2 regions of the Variovorax sp. BGA-UO-ETr-C22 genome follow, and region 1 is predicted to be linked to the other one. Evidence: riboswitches for the same ligand, from Rfam matches in the RefSeq annotation. Region 1 holds a riboswitch; the other holds the start of a gene.
What was found. A riboswitch is a leader RNA that binds a small molecule or an ion and turns the genes downstream of it on or off. The one in region 1 is predicted to bind glycine.

Region 1 (3,845 bases):
GCAGCTTGGTGGTGTCGAGCCGCGAGTTGTGCGGGCGCTTCGCGGGCGTCGGAAAGGCACTGGTGGGCACGGCCTCCACGGCCTGCGGGCCGGCCTTGAGTTCGACGCCGGCCTGCTGCGCCATCTCGAGCACGAAGCGCGCGTAGCCGTGCCACGTGGTCTCGCCGCCGGCGATGGCGTGGTACAGCCCGGCCTTGGTCGGGTCTTGCAAGGTGGCGCGGATGGCGTGCGCGGTGATGTCGGCCAGCAGCTCGGCACCGGTCGGGGCGCCGAACTGGTCGTCGATGACCGTGAGCTTGTCGCGCTCCTTGGCCAGCCGCAGCATGGTCTTGGCGAAGTTGCCGCCGCGTGCGGCGTACACCCAGCTGGTGCGAAAGATCAGGTGCTTCGCGCAATGCTGCGCCACCAGCTGCTCGCCTTCGAGCTTGGTCTGGCCGTACACGCTGAGCGGGCCGGTCGCGTCGTCTTCCTTCCAGGGCTTGGTGCCGCTGCCGTCGAAGACGTAGTCGGTGGAGTAATGCACCATCAGCGCGCCGATCTGCTGCGCCGCCTCGGCCACCACGCCGGGCGAGGTGGCGTTGAGCTTGCGCGCAAAGTCGGGCTCACTCTCGGCCTTGTCGACGGCAGTGTGCGCGGCGGCATTGATGATGACGTCGGGGCGCACCGCCAGCACGGTTGCGGCCAACTGCTCGGGACGGCTGAAGTCGGCGTGGAAGTCGGTGCTGTCGAAATCGAGTGCGACCACTTCGCCGAGCGGCGCGAGGCTGCGCTGCAGCTCCCAGCCGACCTGTCCACCCTTGCCGAGCAGCAGCAACTTCATGCGGAAGCCTTTGCAGGTGCGGCGTCGTACTGCTTCTCGACCCATTCGCGGTATGCGCCGCTTTGCACGTTGCGCACCCACTCGCCGTTCGCGAGGTACCACTGGACGGTCTTGCGGATGCCGGTGTCGAAGGTCTCGGCGGGCTTCCAGCCAAGCTCGGCCTCGAGCTTGCGTGCATCGATGGCGTAGCGGCGGTCGTGGCCCGGGCGGTCCGTGACGTAGGTGATCTGCTCCTTGTACGGCTTGCCGTCGGCGCGGGGGCTCAGTTCGTCGAGCAGCGCGCACACGGTGTTGACGATCTCGATGTTGGGCTTCTCGTTCCAGCCGCCGACGTTGTAGGTCTCGCCGAGCTTGCCGGCTTCGAGCACGCGGCGGATGGCGCTGCAGTGGTCCTTCACGTAGAGCCAGTCGCGCACCTGCATGCCGTCGCCGTACACGGGCAGGTTCTTGCCGGCCAGTGCGTTGACGATCATCAGCGGGATCAGCTTCTCGGGGAAGTGGAACGGGCCGTAGTTGTTCGAGCAGTTGGTGGTGACCACCGGCAGGCCGTAGGTGTGGTGCCAGGCGCGCACGAGGTGGTCGCTGGCGGCCTTGCTGGCCGAGTACGGGCTGTTGGGCTCGTACTTGTTCTCTTCGGTGAAGGCCGGGTCGGTCTTGGAGAGCGAGCCGTAGACCTCGTCGGTCGACACATGCAGGAAGCGGAAGGCCGCCTTCTGGTCGGCCGGCAGGGCGTTCCAGTAGCCGCGCACCGATTCGAGCAGGCGGAAGGTGCCGAGCACATTGGTCTGCACGAAGTCTTCCGGGCCGTGGATCGAACGATCCACATGCGATTCCGCGGCAAAGTTCACGACGGCACGGGGTTTGTGCTCGGCCAGCAGGCGATCGAGCAGCGCGCTGTCGCCGATGTCGCCCTGCACGAAGACGTGGTTCGCGTTGCCCTTGAGCGACGCCAGAGTCTCGAGGTTGCCTGCGTAGGTCAGCTTGTCGAGGTTCACGACGGGCTCGTTGCCCTGCGCGATCCAGTCGAGCACGAAATTGGCGCCAATGAAGCCTGCGCCGCCGGTAACCAGGATCATGGAGTCCCCTGCATGTAGAAAAAAGTTTGCTTTACCAAAAATCAACATTCAATTATCCCATCGGTGTGAAGTGCCGATGTACAGGGCTTGGCCGGCTTGCGGGGCCCGCCTACAATCGCCAACAATTGCAGGAGAGCGGGCCTCCACGGAGGCCCTACCGAAGGCGCAAACTCCCATAAACGCTCAGGTCGGCCCGACGAAATTCCAGGCAACGCCCAGGAACTTCGGCAAGGGGTCAGTACTGCACTCATCGATACAGCCGTCTGGAGAGCCGCCACGCCATGTGGCGCACCGAAGGAGCAAACCCGCTGCGGGTGCAGCAGGGTGAATCTCTCAGGTACCGAGGACAGGGGGAGCGGCAACTTGGACATCGGTCGTCCGGTTGCTTGCTATTGGTTCAATAGCACTCCACGCCCGCCGTTCAAGCGCTGCAAACTCAAAGGTACTTGCAATGCGTGTGATCGTTCTTGGCGCCGGCCTGCTCGGCGTGACTTCGGCCTACTACCTTCAGCAACTCGGCCACGAGGTGACCGTGATCGACCGGCAGGCCACCCCGGCCGCCGAAACCAGCTTCGCCAACGGCGGCCAGATCTCGGTCAGCCATGCCGAACCCTGGGCCAATCCGAGCGCGCCGCTGAAGGTGCTGCAATGGCTCGGCAAGGAAGATGCGCCGCTGCTCTTTCGCATCCGCGCCGACATGCGCCAGTGGCTCTGGGGCCTGCAGTTCTTGCGCGAATGCACCCCCGCGCGCACCCGCCACAACATCGAACAGATCGTTCGTCTCGGTACATACAGCCGGGAAATGTTGCAGCAATTGCGTCGAGACACGGGCCTGAACTATGACCAGCGCACGCAAGGCATCCTGCACTTCTACACGACGCAAAAAGAATTCGACGGCGCCCTCGCGCCCGCCGAGCAGATGCGTGCCCTGGGCTGCGAACGCTTGGTCATCTCGGCCGACGAGGCCATCAAGATCGAACCCGCCCTCGCCCACATCCGCCCCCAACTCGCCGGCGCCACCTACACCGCCGAAGACGAATCGGGCGACGCCAACCGCTTCGCGCGCGAGCTCGTGAAGCTGGCCGAAGCGGCCGGCGTGAAGTTCCTCATGAGCCACACGGTGACCGCGCTGCGCGAAGCGGGCGGCAGCATCGACCACGTCGAGGCGACCGACAACGAAGGCCGCTTCCAGCGCATCCGCGGCGATGCCTTCGTGCTCGCGATGGGTTCGCTGAGCCCGCTGTACGCCGCGCCGCTGGGCATCCGCCTGCCGATCTACCCGGCCAAGGGCTACTCGGTGACGCTGCCCGTGAAGGACGCATCGAAGGCGCACCAGGTCTCGCTCACCGACGACGAATACAAGCTGGTGTTCTCGCGCTACACCTCCGAGTCGGGCGACCGCCTGCGCATCGCCGGCACGGCCGAGCTCAACGGCTACGACCGCGACCTGAACCGCGTGCGCTGCGAAGCCATCGTGCGGCGCGTCGAAGAGCTCTTCCCCGGCGCCGGCGACACCGAACGCGCGCAGTTCTGGACCGGCCTGCGCCCGGCCACGCCGAGCAACGTGCCGCTGATCGGCAAGACCAAGCTGCCGAACCTGTTCCTCAACACGGGCCACGGCACGCTCGGCTGGACGCACGCCTGCGGCTCGGGCAAGTCGATCGCGCGCATCGTGAGCGGGCTGGCGCCCGAGGTCGACTTCGCGTTCGCCGGCATGCCGGCGCCCGCGCCGCGCGCCGTGCAGCCCGCCCTGGGCTGACACGGCCCCGCCCTCTGGTCACGCCTTGAACGTGACCCAGGGCTTGAGCCGCACGGCGCAGCGGATGAGCCCCGCGCTTTCCTGCGCCTCGATCACCGCGCCGATCGGCTTGTAGGCCTGCGGCGCTTCTTCGATGCGGCGCTCCTCGCGCAAGGTCACGCACTGCCAGCTGGCATCGGCGTCGCCGGGC
Region 2 (3,845 bases), on a different contig from region 1:
TCAGCTTGACCTTGAAGAACCAGCCGGCGGCCAGCGGGTCGCTGTTGGCCAGCGACGGGTCGGCGCGCAGCGCTTCGTTCACTTCGGTGATCTCGCCCGACACGGGCATGAACACATCGGCGGCGGCCTTCACCGACTCGACCACACCGGCGACCTCGCCCTGCGCGAAGGTCTTGCCCACTTCAGGCAGGTCGACGAACACCACGTCGCCCAGCGCGTCCTGCGCATGCACGGTGATGCCGACGGTGGCGGCGCCGCCTTCGGCCGCCACCCATTCGTGGTCCTTGGTGTATTTGATGCTCATGAAAAAACTCCTCGTGGAAAAAATGGAATCGGGGTGCAGAGCCTAGCCGGGTCTGCGGGGTTCAGTGTCGGTCAGCCGCGGTAGTAGCGCGTCGGCACGAAAGGCATGGTCGAGACTTCCATCGGCACCGGCTTGCCGCGCACGATGGCCTGCACGCGCGTGCCGGGCTCGGCGAAGGCGGCGGCCACGTAGCCCATGGCCACGCAGCGGTCGGCCGTGGGGCCGAGCAGGCCGCTGGTGACGGCGCCGATGTCGTGCCCTTCGAGCGACTGCAGCAGCGTGCCGTCGCGCACCGGAATGCGTTCGAGTGCCACGAGGCCGACGCGCTTGCGCGTGAGCGTCTTGTGGTCGGTGTGGCCGGCCGCGCCCGAGGCGACGGCGGCGAGCTGGGCCAGCACCTTGGCCGCGCCCGGAAAGCCGCCTTCGCGCGCGCCGCCCGCGCGGCGCACCTTCTGGATCGCCCAGTTCAGCGAGGCTTCGACCGGGGTGGTGGTGGTGTCGATGTCGTTGCCGTACAGGCACAGGCCGGCTTCGAGCCGCAGCGAGTTGCGCGCGCCCAGGCCGACGGGCTTCACTTCGGGCTGCGCGAGCAGCAGGCGGGCGAGGGCGTCGGCGTCTTTGCCGGCCACCGAGATCTCGAAGCCGTCTTCGCCGGTGTAGCCGCTGCGGGTGACGAAGGCGGCGATGCCGCCGATCTGCACCGCGCCGCCGGTCATGAACACGAAGCGCTCGATGCCGGGCGACAGGCGCGCCAGCGTGGCCGCGGCCTGCGGGCCTTGCAGCGCGAGCAGGGCGTGGTCGGGCAGGGGTTGCACCTGGCAGCGCGCGCCGATCCTGGCCTGGATGTGGGCGATGTCGGCCACCTTGCAGGCGCCGTTCACGATCACGAAGAGCGAACCGTTGCCTTCGTTGAAGAACATCAGGTCGTCGAGGATGCCGCCCTCGTCGTTCAGCAGCAGGCCGTAGCGCTGCTTGCCGGCGGGCAGGTCGACCACGTCGACGGGCATCAGGGTTTCGAAGGCGGCGGCGGCATCGGGGCCGACCAGGCGCAGCTGGCCCATGTGCGAGATGTCGAACAGGCCGGCTGCGTCGCGCGTGTGCTTGTGCTCGGCCATGAGGCCGGCGGGGTACTGCACGGGCATGGAATAGCCGGCGAAGGGCACCATGCGGGCGCCGAGCTCCACGTGCAGGTCGTACAGCGGGGTCTTGAGAAGTTGGGCGTCGGAAGCGGAAGAAGCGGCCACGGGGCACTCCAAAGGGGCAGTCGAAATCCATGGCTGCAACGCCACGGGCCACCCCTGCTGTCCGCTTTACCTGAGAGATTCGCCCCACGATCGGGGTTTGCTCCTTCGGTGGGCCGCATGCAATGCCACGGCCTCTCTCCAGCAAGGAAACGCCGGTGGTTGCCGGCGTCTTGTCAGTCCTTTTGCCTGAGCGTTCGGGGAACCCCTGCGCCTTCGGCGGCCCCGTCGCGCGGGGCTCTCTCCTGACCCGGCGAGTGTAGTGGATCGCGGGGCCGGGGCTGGTGGCTCAGTGCACGGTTTCCGCCGGCGGCAGCAGCTTGTCGATGCGCTCGCGCAGCGAGTCGGCGCGCTCGGGGCCGGCGGCCTTCTCGATCTCGGAGAGCATCAGCGCGGCGATGGTCAGCATGGCCTCGCGGTCGCGGGCCTCGCGCAGGGCGTCGCGCATCTGGTTGGCGAAGCGCGGGTCGCGGCGCACGAACATGCGTTCGCAGATGTCGAACAGGAACATGCGCGTGGTGGCCAGCGAGCGCTTGCCGTCGAAGCTGTCGGCCGAGGTGGCGACCTGGATCGGCTCGGCGGCGGTGACGGGCGTGGGGGCCGGTGCGGGCGGTGGCGCGACCGGGCGCGCGACCTGCAGGTAGCCGCGCTGCATCAGCCCCTGGATCGCCTGCTCGGCCTCGACGCGGCTGGGGAACAGCGGGCTGAAGTCGGTCAGCGAGCGCCGGCCGTCGGCCATGAGCAGCAGGGCGCGCTCACGCTGGCTGAGCGTGCGCTGCCCGGCCTGGAGTTCGTCGCGTGCCTTCTCGGTCTTGGTGGGGAACATGGCGGCCACAGCTTTCGGAGGTCGAAGGCTGCAGCATCGTTGCAAGTGGTGACATCTTCGTGAACCATTTGCCTTACAGGGACAAGGCGGTGCGCGTCAGTTGCCCGCGCTCTCCTTGCGGATCAGCCAGCGCGTGCCCACGCGCTGCAGCTCGAGGGTCTTGCGGTCGGTCTCGGTGAGCGCGTCGGCGCTGTAGACCTGCCGGAACTGCGCGCTGGCCGAGGTGCCCTGGACGCTGATCACCAGCCCCTCGATGCCCACGCTGATGCGCGACTTGCCCGTGATGCGGGCGCGCCGGTCGGCCTCCCAGCGCTCGCGGGTCTGGCCGCGCGCGGGGGTGAAGTCGCTCGCGTAGGCGGCGAGGTAGCGCTCGACGTCGCGCGCGGACCAGGCGGCGGCCCAGGCGCGCACGGCGCTTTCCACTTCGGCGAGGTGGGTGACGGGATTGGCGGGGGCGGCTGCTGGTGCAACGGCTGCAACGGCTGCAACGGGCGCGGCGGCCGGCGTGGCCGCGATACCGGCGGTGGCCAGCAAGCCGGCAGCGACAAGGCTGCTGCCCTGGGCGACGATTCGGTGCATGGCGTCCTTCTCTTTCCTTCTTCTTGTCTGTCAGGCTCGACGTCGAAGCTTGCGTCGATTCTGGCAGTGAAAGAGAGCGCGTGCGGCGTTGAATCGCCCACGGATTTCAGTGGTCCGTGGTTCAGGGCGCGTGCACAGGACACCGGGTGCTTCCCTCCGCGAATGTCCCCCGCCTTCGGCTCCTCCTTGATTTCGCTGCGGGAAGCACCCAGTGCCCTGTGCACCGGGTGCGCGGGGCAGAGCTCAGGCCGCCGCAGCCTCGCCCGCCATCACCTGCACCGTCCGATTGCGCAGCCGCAAGGCCAGCACGGTCGCGACGCACAGCACGCACAACACCACCGTGAGCGTCACGCCGAGCCCGCGTGCATCCGACAGCAGGCCGAACAGCGGCGACACCAGCCCGCCGACCGAGAGCGCGAGGCCGAGCGTGATGCCGCTGGCCGTGGCCGGGTTGCGCGGCAGGTAGTCCTGCGCGAGCGTCACCTGCGCGGCGAAGGGCAGGAACATGCTCATGCCGAGCCACGCGGTGCAGGCCAGCGCCGCGCCGGGCGTGGAGGAGAGCACGAGGCCCGCCATGGCCGGCAGCGCAAGCAGGTAGCCGCAGCGGATCGTGCCCATGCGCCCGATGCGGTCGCCGAGCCAGCCGCCGGCCAGCGTGCCCACGGCCCCTGCGGCGGTGAAGGCGGTGAGTGCCGCGGCGCCCTGGAAGGTGCTGCCGTGCAGGTCGCGCGTGATGCGCAGCGAGAGCATCGACAGCACCGTGACGTACGGGATCGACCAGCCCACGATGGTCGCCACCAGCAGGCTGAAGGCGCGCCAGTCGTTGTGCGGTTTGAGCACCTGGGCGCGGGCCTGCGCGGCCCGCGCCGCCGTGGCCGCGTGCTGGGCGGCCGCG

Region 2: it holds a riboswitch for glycine, as region 1 does, so the genes downstream of both, gcvT (glycine cleavage system aminomethyltransferase GcvT) here and AC57B8_RS13910 (D-amino acid dehydrogenase) in region 1, are expected to answer to the same signal.

What each region holds. Positions count from the first base shown of each region.
Region 1 is NZ_JCAQPA010000010.1:99,349-103,193, reverse strand. Features, by position in the region: gene rfbD (dTDP-4-dehydrorhamnose reductase) at 1-820, opposite strand, end outside; gene rfbB (dTDP-glucose 4,6-dehydratase) at 817-1,896, opposite strand; glycine riboswitch at 2,015-2,105, shown strand; glycine riboswitch at 2,150-2,256, shown strand; gene AC57B8_RS13910 (D-amino acid dehydrogenase) at 2,348-3,655, shown strand; gene AC57B8_RS13905 (RtcB family protein) at 3,674-3,845, opposite strand, start outside.
Region 2 is NZ_JCAQPA010000011.1:1,811,389-1,815,233, reverse strand. Features, by position in the region: gene gcvH (glycine cleavage system protein GcvH) at 1-304, opposite strand, end outside; gene gcvT (glycine cleavage system aminomethyltransferase GcvT) at 376-1,548, opposite strand; glycine riboswitch at 1,596-1,700, opposite strand; glycine riboswitch at 1,713-1,803, opposite strand; gene AC57B8_RS28520 (hypothetical protein) at 1,835-2,371, opposite strand; gene AC57B8_RS28515 (L,D-transpeptidase Cds6 family protein) at 2,468-2,950, opposite strand; gene AC57B8_RS28510 (MFS transporter) at 3,194-3,845, opposite strand, start outside.